Regions from separate parts of the Photorhabdus heterorhabditis genome, predicted to be linked through region 1. Evidence: predicted binding sites of a transcription regulator. Region 1 holds the regulator's gene; the other holds the start of a gene.
The links. Region 1 encodes Fur, which represses iron uptake genes when iron is present. Its sites were predicted from a motif close to ATAATAATGAGAACNACTATCAA; they were not measured.
Positions count from the first base shown of each region.

Region 2: a site for Fur is predicted at 2,380-2,402, ahead of sufA (Fe-S cluster assembly scaffold SufA). Genes of this name have one in related genera too.

Region 1 covers NZ_LJCS01000008.1:56,972-61,936, forward strand. Annotated here, with positions in the region: gene AM629_RS05085 (beta-N-acetylhexosaminidase) at 1-1,902, shown strand, start outside; gene fur (ferric iron uptake transcriptional regulator) at 1,977-2,423, opposite strand; gene fldA (flavodoxin FldA) at 2,908-3,438, opposite strand; gene ybfE (LexA regulated protein) at 3,610-3,900, opposite strand; gene AM629_RS05110 (GlxA family transcriptional regulator) at 4,040-4,965, opposite strand, start outside.
Region 2 covers NZ_LJCS01000005.1:7,589-12,553, forward strand. Annotated here, with positions in the region: gene sufC (Fe-S cluster assembly ATPase SufC) at 1-375, opposite strand, end outside; gene sufB (Fe-S cluster assembly protein SufB) at 433-1,932, opposite strand; gene sufA (Fe-S cluster assembly scaffold SufA) at 1,945-2,313, opposite strand; gene AM629_RS21805 (Hok/Gef family protein) at 3,148-3,306, shown strand; gene AM629_RS03185 (hotdog fold thioesterase) at 3,714-4,130, opposite strand; gene ydiJ (D-2-hydroxyglutarate dehydrogenase YdiJ) at 4,127-4,965, opposite strand, start outside.

The DNA.
Region 1 (4,965 bases):
CAGGGAATTAAATTAGAGAATGGTGGCTATCTGGTTGCGACGCAGATTGTTTCTTCAGATTTTACTGACGATTGGAAGGTTAAAGGTGCTTACCGACTGAATGTTACCCAGAATGGCGCCCAGATTGTTGCTTTTGACCAATCTGGTGTGTTTTACGGTCTTCAGTCTTTGTTGTCATTGATTCCTACTGATGATAGCAGGAAGATTGCGACTCTGACGGTAAAAGATGCTCCACGTTTTGAGTATCGTGGTGCTCTCTTGGATGTGGGACGTAATTTCCACAGTAAGCAGGCTGTTTTGCGTTTACTTGACCAAATGGCAAGTTACAAGCTGAATAAATTCCATTTCCATCTGTCTGATGATGAAGGCTGGCGTCTTGAAATCCCAGGATTGCCAGAGTTGACAGAAGTGGGTAGTCAGCGTTGTCATGATTTGAGTGAAACCAAATGCTTGTTACCACAACTGGGTTCTGGCCCTGATAACAACAACATGGGTAGCGGATTCTTCAGTCGTCAGGACTACATTGATATTCTGAAATATGCCAAAGCCCGTTATATTGAAGTTATTCCTGAAATTGATATGCCGGCTCATGCCCGTGCCGCAGTGGTTTCTATGGAAGCTCGCTATAACAAGTTGATGGCTCAGGGGAATGTAAAAGGGGCGAATGAATATCGCTTGCTGGACCCAACTGATACGACCCGGGCAACATCCGTTCAACTCTATGATCGTCGTAGTTATTTAAACCCATGTATGGATTCTTCAAAACGATTTGTTGAGAAAATCATTAGTGAAGTTGCTGCTATGCATAGAACAGCTGGCTTACCATTGGAAACCTGGCATTTCGGCGGTGATGAAGCGAAGAATATCCGTTTGGGAGATGGTTTTCAGGATAAAAATGGTCCTATAGAACCGGGTAAAGGTATCATCGATAAGAGTATAGAAGATAAGCCATGGGCTAAATCTCAAGTTTGCCAGAAGATGGTAGAACAAGGCATTGTGAAAGATGTTGAGCATCTTGCTAGTTATTTCGCAATTGAAGTAAGTAAGATTGTGAATGCCAATGGTATCGACAGGATGCAGGCGTGGCAGGATGGATTAAAGCATGCTACTAGCGTTAAAGATTTTGCAACCAAACGCGTTGGTGTAAATTTCTGGGATGCTCTCTACTGGGGTGGTTTTGATTCAATCAATGATTGGGCGAATAAAGGATATGAAGTGATCGTATCCAACCCAGATTATGTCTATTTGGATATGCCATATGAAGTGCATCCGCAGGAGCGGGGATATTATTGGGCCACCCGTTTTAATGATGAAGCCAAGATTTTTAGTTTTGCGCCAAATAATATGCCGCAAAATGCTGAAACTTCCGTTGACCGTGATGGTAATGTCTTTAGTGCGAAAAGTGATAAACCATGGCCGGGCGCTTATGGGCTTTCAGGTCAGGGATGGAGTGAAACAGTCCGAACTGATGAGCAGATGGAATATATGCTTTTTCCGCGTTTGTTACCGCTGGCAGAGCGGGCGTGGCACCGTGCTGGTTGGGAACAAGATTATGTTCCAGGCAAGGAATATAAGAAAGGTGAAACATATAGAGTCGATATTGATGCACTTAACCGTGACTGGACACGGTTCGCTAACCTGATAGGGCAACGCGAACTTGTCAAACTGGATAGAGCAGGTATTGCTTACCGCTTACCGGTTCCAGGGGCCAAAGTAAAATACGGTGTTCTGAGGGCCAATATTGCTCTGCCGGGGCTGGTAATCCAGTATTCAACTGATGGCGGTAATAGTTGGAAAATTTATGACAATCATAAACGCCCGAAGGTGAAAGGTGATGTGTTAATCCGTTCTGTTAGCCCAGATGGTAAACGTTACAGCCGGATTGATAATGTAAAGGCATGATTATGTGATATCAAGTAAGAAGGGAACCCTGATGGGTTCCTTTCTATGATAAAAGTTAGCGGATCAGGAGTGAATTACTTCTCGTCATGTGCACTACTATCTTCGCGGCAATTACCAGCAGAACAGTGACCATATAGGTAAAGGCTGTGGTTTGAGAGTTTAATCCCATAACGTTCAGCAATATTCTTCTGGCGTTTTTCGATATATTTGTCACTGAATTCAATGACTCTACCACAATCCAAGCAGATTAAATGGTCGTGATGATGTTGTTGAGTGAGTTCAAAAACCGATTTGCCACCTTCGAAATTATGACGGGTGACAATCCCGGCGTCATCAAACTGATTCAACACGCGATAGACAGTAGCAAGGCCAATCTCTTCACTGTTATCAATCAGTTTCTTGTAGAGATCTTCCGCACTGACGTGGTGGTATTCAGGATCTTGTAATACTTCCAGTATTTTCAGACGAGGAAGTGTTACTTTAAGTCCAGCATCTTTTAATGCCTTATTGTTGTCGGTCATGCGGATTCAGTCCTGTTACTCAGTAAAGTGAAAGTAGCGATACTTCAAAAAGTACCAGTTAGTTATCAGATTATGATTATAGGCATGGCTAATGAAAATGAAAACCACGTTAACCATAACTATCATTACACATTTTGCCAGAATAATCATTTGTAAAACGCTGGAATAGCTTTACCGTCTATACCCTTCATCTTTCAAGATGCTGCTTTGTTGGATGCGTTCACTTGCCGCCGCCCTGCAACTTGAAATCTATTGGGTCTATTCTATTCGGTCATTTTATTTGCCATTCTTCATCATAAAAAGCGAATCTGGGCAGTGTTGTGTTCTGGCAAAAGCGATAGCTTTTGATAGAACTGCACGCGGCTCGCAGGGTGAGAAAAGCAATGTGCCCCAATACGCGTGTACACTCCAAATTTTGCACGCTGTCCGTGTTCACCATTGATAAGAATGGTTAGCACCAATAAACGCCTACTGAGGTAGGCGATTATTCTCCAAGAATTTCTGACAAACTCATCTCTTCACGGATCTGTTTGGTCCAGGAATTGACTCGTTCGTCTGTTAACTCTGGTTGGCGGTCTTCATCGATAGCAAGTCCGATGAAGTGGTTATCATCAGCCAGACCTTTTGATTCCTCGAAGTGATAACCTTCGGTTGGCCAGTGACCGACGATGATGGCTCCGCGAGGTTCAATAATGTCACGGATAGTTCCCATGGCATCACAGAAATACTCTGCGTAATCCTCTTGATCACCACAACCAAAAAGGGCGACCAATTTCCCGTCAAAATTGATCTCTTCCAGAGTCGGGAAGAAATCATCCCAGTCACACTGTGCTTCACCGTAGTACCAGGTAGGGATGCCTAGCAGCAGAATATCGAACTGTTCGATATCTTCTTTGCTGCTTTTGGCAATATCATGGACTTCAGCAACGTCAGAACCCAGAATTTTCTGGATCTTTTTGGCAATATTTTCTGTATTGCCAGTATCGCTGCCAAAGAATATACCTATAATTGCCATGAAATGATATAACCTCTTGTTTTATCTGTGTATTTCTGTTTGAGATATACGTATATAAAATGTCGAAATCAGCAGAAAGTTTCTGATTGCATTAATAAAAAAATAAAGCCCTATTTTGACCAAACAGCAAGGACAATTCTGTCAAATTTGTGTGGTGCTGTGCTTTCAATACTATGATGCAGTGATGTCACTTTCTGCTAGCTGGGCTAGCAGAATTTGCTCAATGAGTTCACTGCGGCTGATATTGCGTTGTTGTGCAAGAAAGTTCAGTGCATCTACTGCGTCAGCATTTATTTTCAGCTCCACACGACGCAAGCCTCGTACCTTATCACGGCGAAGCTGATTACGTTTATTGACTTTAAGCTGTTCATCCCTGGAAAGTGGGTTGGTTTTTGGGCGCCCCGGTCTGCGTTCATTTGCGAACAAATCCAGAGTGGTGCGGTCCATTTGTTCTTTTGCCATAAATTCAATTAATAAAGGGCGTATACCATAAAATATAGCACGCCATGATACCCCAGCTTCCAATGTATCGCTACTGCCTGACAAAGATAAAAAGCAGTGTAATTGTTTATCTGCAAAAGATTGTCAATGAGTACCCGCTTTAGCGGTACTGGTATTTTCTACGGTATTCTATCGGTGTTAACCCATTAAGTTTCTTAAATAACTCTCTAAAATAGCGAGTATCTTCATAGCCAACTTCATGACTAATCTCTTCTATGGTTTTATTTGATTTTTCTAACCGGCATTTCGCCAGAGATAACCGGATTTGCTGGATATATTGAATCGGTGTCTGGCCGGTCGCGGTTTTAAAACGTCGCTTCATTTGCCTTTCGCACAGGTGAATTTTGTTTGCTAAATCGCCAACAGATAATATGTCTGATGGGGAGGAATGCATCCAATCCTGTAGCTTGTGGATTAGCGTGTCTGAATGTTGGCGGTAGGGTACAAAACTTGCCAGAGTATGTGGAGGAGCGCCTTCCATATCACCAAATATTAGTTGGCTACAGGTTTCTCTGGTATTTTGACCATATATCTGCTCGACAATGTGCATCATTACATCATTGTATTCATAGGTACCGGAAGTACAGAAAATATTGTTATCGCTGGTGACTTTTATTTCCGAATGTAACTGCACTTGCGGAAACATATCCTTAAATAAGTTGGTAAGCAGCCAGTGTGTGGTGGCTTTGCGATTATTGAGCAAATTAGCTTTAGCCAGGACAAAGGAGCCAGAGCAAATAGAAACAATAGGAATATTTTTTTCTTCCATCATTTGAAGCCAATCTAAGGTTTCCTGGGTACAAGAATCCAAGTTGTTGTAGGGGATTCCAATTGAACCAACGAGCACAATATCTGTTTGTTTAATTTCTCCGATAAGTTTATTGGGTTTTAACCGTACTCCTCCCAGCCCAACAGCATCTTGATTATCCGGTGTGACGATATTTATTTCTGGCTCTGGTGCTCCGGCTAAATGAGCGGCAGTGGTTAGGATTTCTATCGGGCCGGTAATAGAAGTCAGAGATCCTC
Region 2 (4,965 bases), on a different contig from region 1:
TTCGATAAAATCGGCAAAATCAAAGCGATCCAGAGGCTCCTGATGACGATATTCACGCACAGCGTTTACTGCCGTTTGCAGGAAGAATTGATTGCTGACCCCGGGAATTTCTACCGGATATTGAAAAGCAAGAAAAATCCCTTCACCAGCCCGTTCTTCCGGATCAAGTTCAAGTAAATCTTTTCCTTTAAAAGTGATGCTACCATCATCAATTTCATATTCTTCACGGCCTGCTAATGTTGCTGATAACGTACTTTTGCCAGACCCATTTGGCCCCATAATGGCATGGACTTCACCAGGTTTAACTTCAAGATTTAATCCTTTTAGGATTTCATTACCTTCAACACTGACTCGTAAGTTTTTAACACTTAACATATTACATGCCTTCGAACGACTTAACGTTCTGTCATAAAAAAGGGAAACCGGGAGAACTTATCCAACGCTGTGCTCAAGACTAATCGCCAACAATTTTTGCGCTTCAACGGCAAACTCAAGGGGAAGTTCAGAGAACACATCCTTACAGAAACCATTAACAATCATAGAAATCGCATCATCTTCACTGATACCGCGTTGCAAACAATAGAACAATTGATCTTCACCAATGCGGGAAGTTGTCGCTTCATGCTCAAGTTGCGCGGTATTGTTCTGTACTTCTACATAAGGGAAAGTATGCGCGCCACATTCGGTTCCAATCAGCATGGAATCACATTGGGTATAGTTACGCGCGTTTTCTGCTCCCGGCAGTATTTTTACCAGCCCACGATAACTGTTCTGGCTACGGCCAGCAGAAATGCCTTTTGAAATGATGGTCGATTTAGTGTTACGGCCAATATGGATCATCTTGGTGCCCGTATCTGCCTGTTGAGTACCATTAGTCAGGGCAACAGAGAAAAATTCCCCAATCGAGTTATCCCCTTTCAGGATCACGCTCGGATATTTCCAGGTAATTGCTGAACCCGTTTCAGATTGGGTCCAGGACATCTTGGCATTTTCACCTTCACACAACGCTCTTTTAGTTACAAAGTTGAGAATTCCTCCTGCACTATCACCACCACCTGAAAACCAGTTCTGTACTGTGGAATATTTCACTTCTGCATCTTTATGGATAATCACTTCCACAACAGCGGCATGAAGTTGATAACTGTCACGTACAGGGGCGGAGCATCCTTCTATATAGCTGACATAACTACCTTCATCAGCAATCAGGATAGTACGCTCAAATTGCCCCGTTTTAGCGGCGTTGATACGAAAATAGGTGGATAGTTCCATCGGGCAACGAACCCCTTTGGGTACATAAACAAAAGTACCATCAGAAGCAACGGCCGAGTTCAGCGCGGCAAAGAAATTATCATGGCTTGCAACCACACTACCGAGGTATTTCTGAACTAATTCAGGATATTCCTGTATCGCTTCACTAAATGAGCAAAAAATAATGCCTTCTTTCGCTAGCTTATCCCGATACGTTGTTGAAACAGATACTGAATCAAAAATAGCATCTACCGCAACAGCTTCCCCTTCTCGTACAGGAACACCCAGCTTGTCAAATGCCTCTTCAATTTCTGCCGTCAAATAGTTATTGGTTTGCTCTGTACTTATCTCCTGGACAGTACCGGATTGCGAATTACAGCTATCATCACAAGTACCACATGAGGGTGCTGAATAGTAACTGTAATCTTGGTAATCAAGATTAGGGTAATTCGCTTTTAACCAATGTGGTTCTTCCATTCCTTGCCAATGACGATAAGCCTCTAGCCGAAACTCAAGCATCCATTCAGGTTCATTGCGTTTTGCGGAAATTGCTCGTACAACCTCTTCACTCAAACCTTTAGCTAACTCATCAGTCGCTACCTGAGTGAAAAAACCTTCTTTATAACGATGATCGCTAAGCCAAGTCTGCACATCATCACTGATTTCTACATTGCTCTGAGACATAGATTGGTACACTTATATACCAAAGCTTTCACCACACCCACAGGCATGCTGAGCTTTTGGATTATTGAATTTAAACATCTGATTTAAACCTTCACGTACAAAATCAACTTCAGTACCATCAATAAATGGCATTGCTTTCAGAGGAACATACAAACATGCACCTCCATTTTCATACCTTAGATTATCAGGTGCGGGATCATTAACCATCTCAAACACATAGCCAAAGCCTGCACATCCTGACTGCTTAACGCCCAGATATAACCCTTTGCTTTGTGGGTTTTGTTGCATCAATTTTAAGATCTGCGCTGCGGCTCTCTCTGTGATGGTAATTCCTTGCCATATCGTTTCATTCAGAGAGAAAGTTTCAACACTATTTGTCATAGCTGGCCTCATATTTTTCTGTGGCAATTTTCTGCCGCTGTTATCAGAGTCTTTTCCTCTCATATAATGGTAATGATAACCCTTATCACTTCAACCATTTGTTTTAAGAGGATATACATTAAATAGATTAAATTTTATTCAAATGCTGTGATTTATGTTCATCCCATACGAAAGGTATCTCTTTAATTTACTGTTTTATCTATAAATTATTAGTTTGATCAATTGTGCTATTTTTTACTCAATAGCACATAATAAAAGCACAAAAGGTTCATTAGGGATACTATTTAAGGTGAACTTTCAGATATACCGGAAATGCAGAGCAAGAGTTATCATTATGATTATAATATATACAAATAAAGTTTCTATTTAATTAATTCAATTATACCCAATAGATTTCAAGATGCATCGCGACGGCAAGAGAGCGAATCCCCGGGAGCATAGACAATTCTGTGACCGGGGTGAGTGAGTGCAGCCAACAAAGAAGCAACTTGAAAGATAACAGGTATAAACTCATTCAGGAATAATCTTATCTATATACTCTGCTCTCAATATCCTTTCCTTTATTCTATTAATAACTTTATTAGCCACTAATTTAATTCAAACGTATTACGTGACTATAATAAACATTTGCAAGACCTTGCATCTCATGCGAATAAACGTATACTGCCTCCGGGTGCTTGAGACTTTCTGTCTTAAGCATGATGTTCCAGGAAAATTACGTTCTAGGCAGAAAGAGAAAAGCCCCATCCGACTATAAATCGAAATGAGGCTACTCCTAATGCTGAACAACATAAGGCTAGCCTCTTACCTGATAAAAAGCAAGGAGAGAAGGCTATGAAGCCACAAAAAATCGTAATATTTAGTTTGATCGTTATTTGTGTGACGTTACTCTTATTCACATGGATAACAAGAGGTTCACTCTGTAAGCTCCATATCAAACAAGGTAATACAGAGGTTGCGGCAATCATGGCTTACGAATCCAGCAACAGGTAAGGCAGCCTTGGCGGGAGGTTTTTACTCCCGCCCTTTTAGATGTTGTTATGGCTTGGATCTCAGGCACCCTTCATATTTAAGTGGAATTAAACATAAATTAAAACCGGTGAAATTTTAGCATTAATTGATATATCGGCGTTTACAGACTTAAATAAAAATTTGCAATTAGGTTTTTATCTATTCCAGCATTAATTTACTTAATATAATTCAACATTTAAATTCATCGGATATATATAAGAAAATCAAATAATCCATAACATTATAAAAATATCAACAAGCTCCAGGGAATATATATATTTCCTGGATGGCTATCACAATTAAATTTAATTACCGTGAAGGATAACTTTTTCAGTTAAATAGTAGGTTATCATCCATACAATAACCTACTTTTACTTTTGTTTTATATTTTATCCAAGTAAAACTGATGTAGTTAATCGGGAAGTGCAACATAGATGTTGCCGATCATCAAAAATATCGATTTCCCATACCTGATGATTACGCCCAAGGTGGAGAGGTCTACACACCCCTTTCACCTCACCACTGCGAACAGAACGGATATGGTTAGCATTTATTTCCAGCCCGACAACTTTTTCCTCACCTTCAGAACAGAGATACCCAGCCAAAGAACCAAGTGATTCTGCCAATACAACCGACGCCCCACCATGTAATAAGCCAAATGGTTGCTGGGTACGATAATCAACCGGCATTGTACCTTCGATAAAGTTATCACCGATATGCGTGATTTTTATGCCCAGATGGCCCATCATACATTGGCTACTCACTTGATTCAGGCTCTCCAGTTCAATATCACGTTTCCAAATCATGGGATTATCTCCAATAAAGCTTGCAACGGATGCTTAAGTACTTGCCCTTCTATCCGCTTAACCTGACTACGGCAGGAATAACCAGAAATTAGGCAACGCTCCAATGGTAGTTTTTGCAAGGCAGGTTGCCAGGATAATTTATAGATACCAATAGAGTGTTTTATGTTTTTGTTTTCATGACCATACGTTCCAGCCATTCCACAGCAGCCTACACTGATATTATCCAGCTTACTACCCAGCCGATGGAAAATTTTTTCCCACTGTTTACTACTGCCCGGTAGCATAGTCACTTCCGTGCAATGTCCTAACAGATACCATTTATCTCTGGGCGCTTCTTTATTACCTATTTTCTCTGGCAAAGCATTGATCAGCCATTCATGCACAAGCTGAACCTCAAACTTGCCTCGCTGTTCACCAAGAATATCGTTGTATTCATCCCGGTAACACAATACCAATGCGGGATCAACACCAACCATAGGAATCCCCAGCTCAGATACCCGATTAAGGAAATCTGACGTTCTTCTGGCCGTTTTAGCAAAATGGGATAAAAATCCTTTGATATGTTGAGCCTTACCATTAGGAGAAAATGGCAACAATATCGGTTTATATCCCAATTTTTCTACCAAATAGGCAAAGTCAGCCACAACTTTAGCATCGTAATAGCTAGTAAACGGGTCCTGAACAATCAACACATGTTTATCACGGTGGATCTGATCCATTTTTTCAAGCTGTTCTAAAGTGGTAGAAAGCGCATAATGGCCTGCAAGCTGCTGGTGTAATGTCGGGCTGGATAATAAAGGTAAATCCACCATCCCGATGGTACGGCGGCTCAATT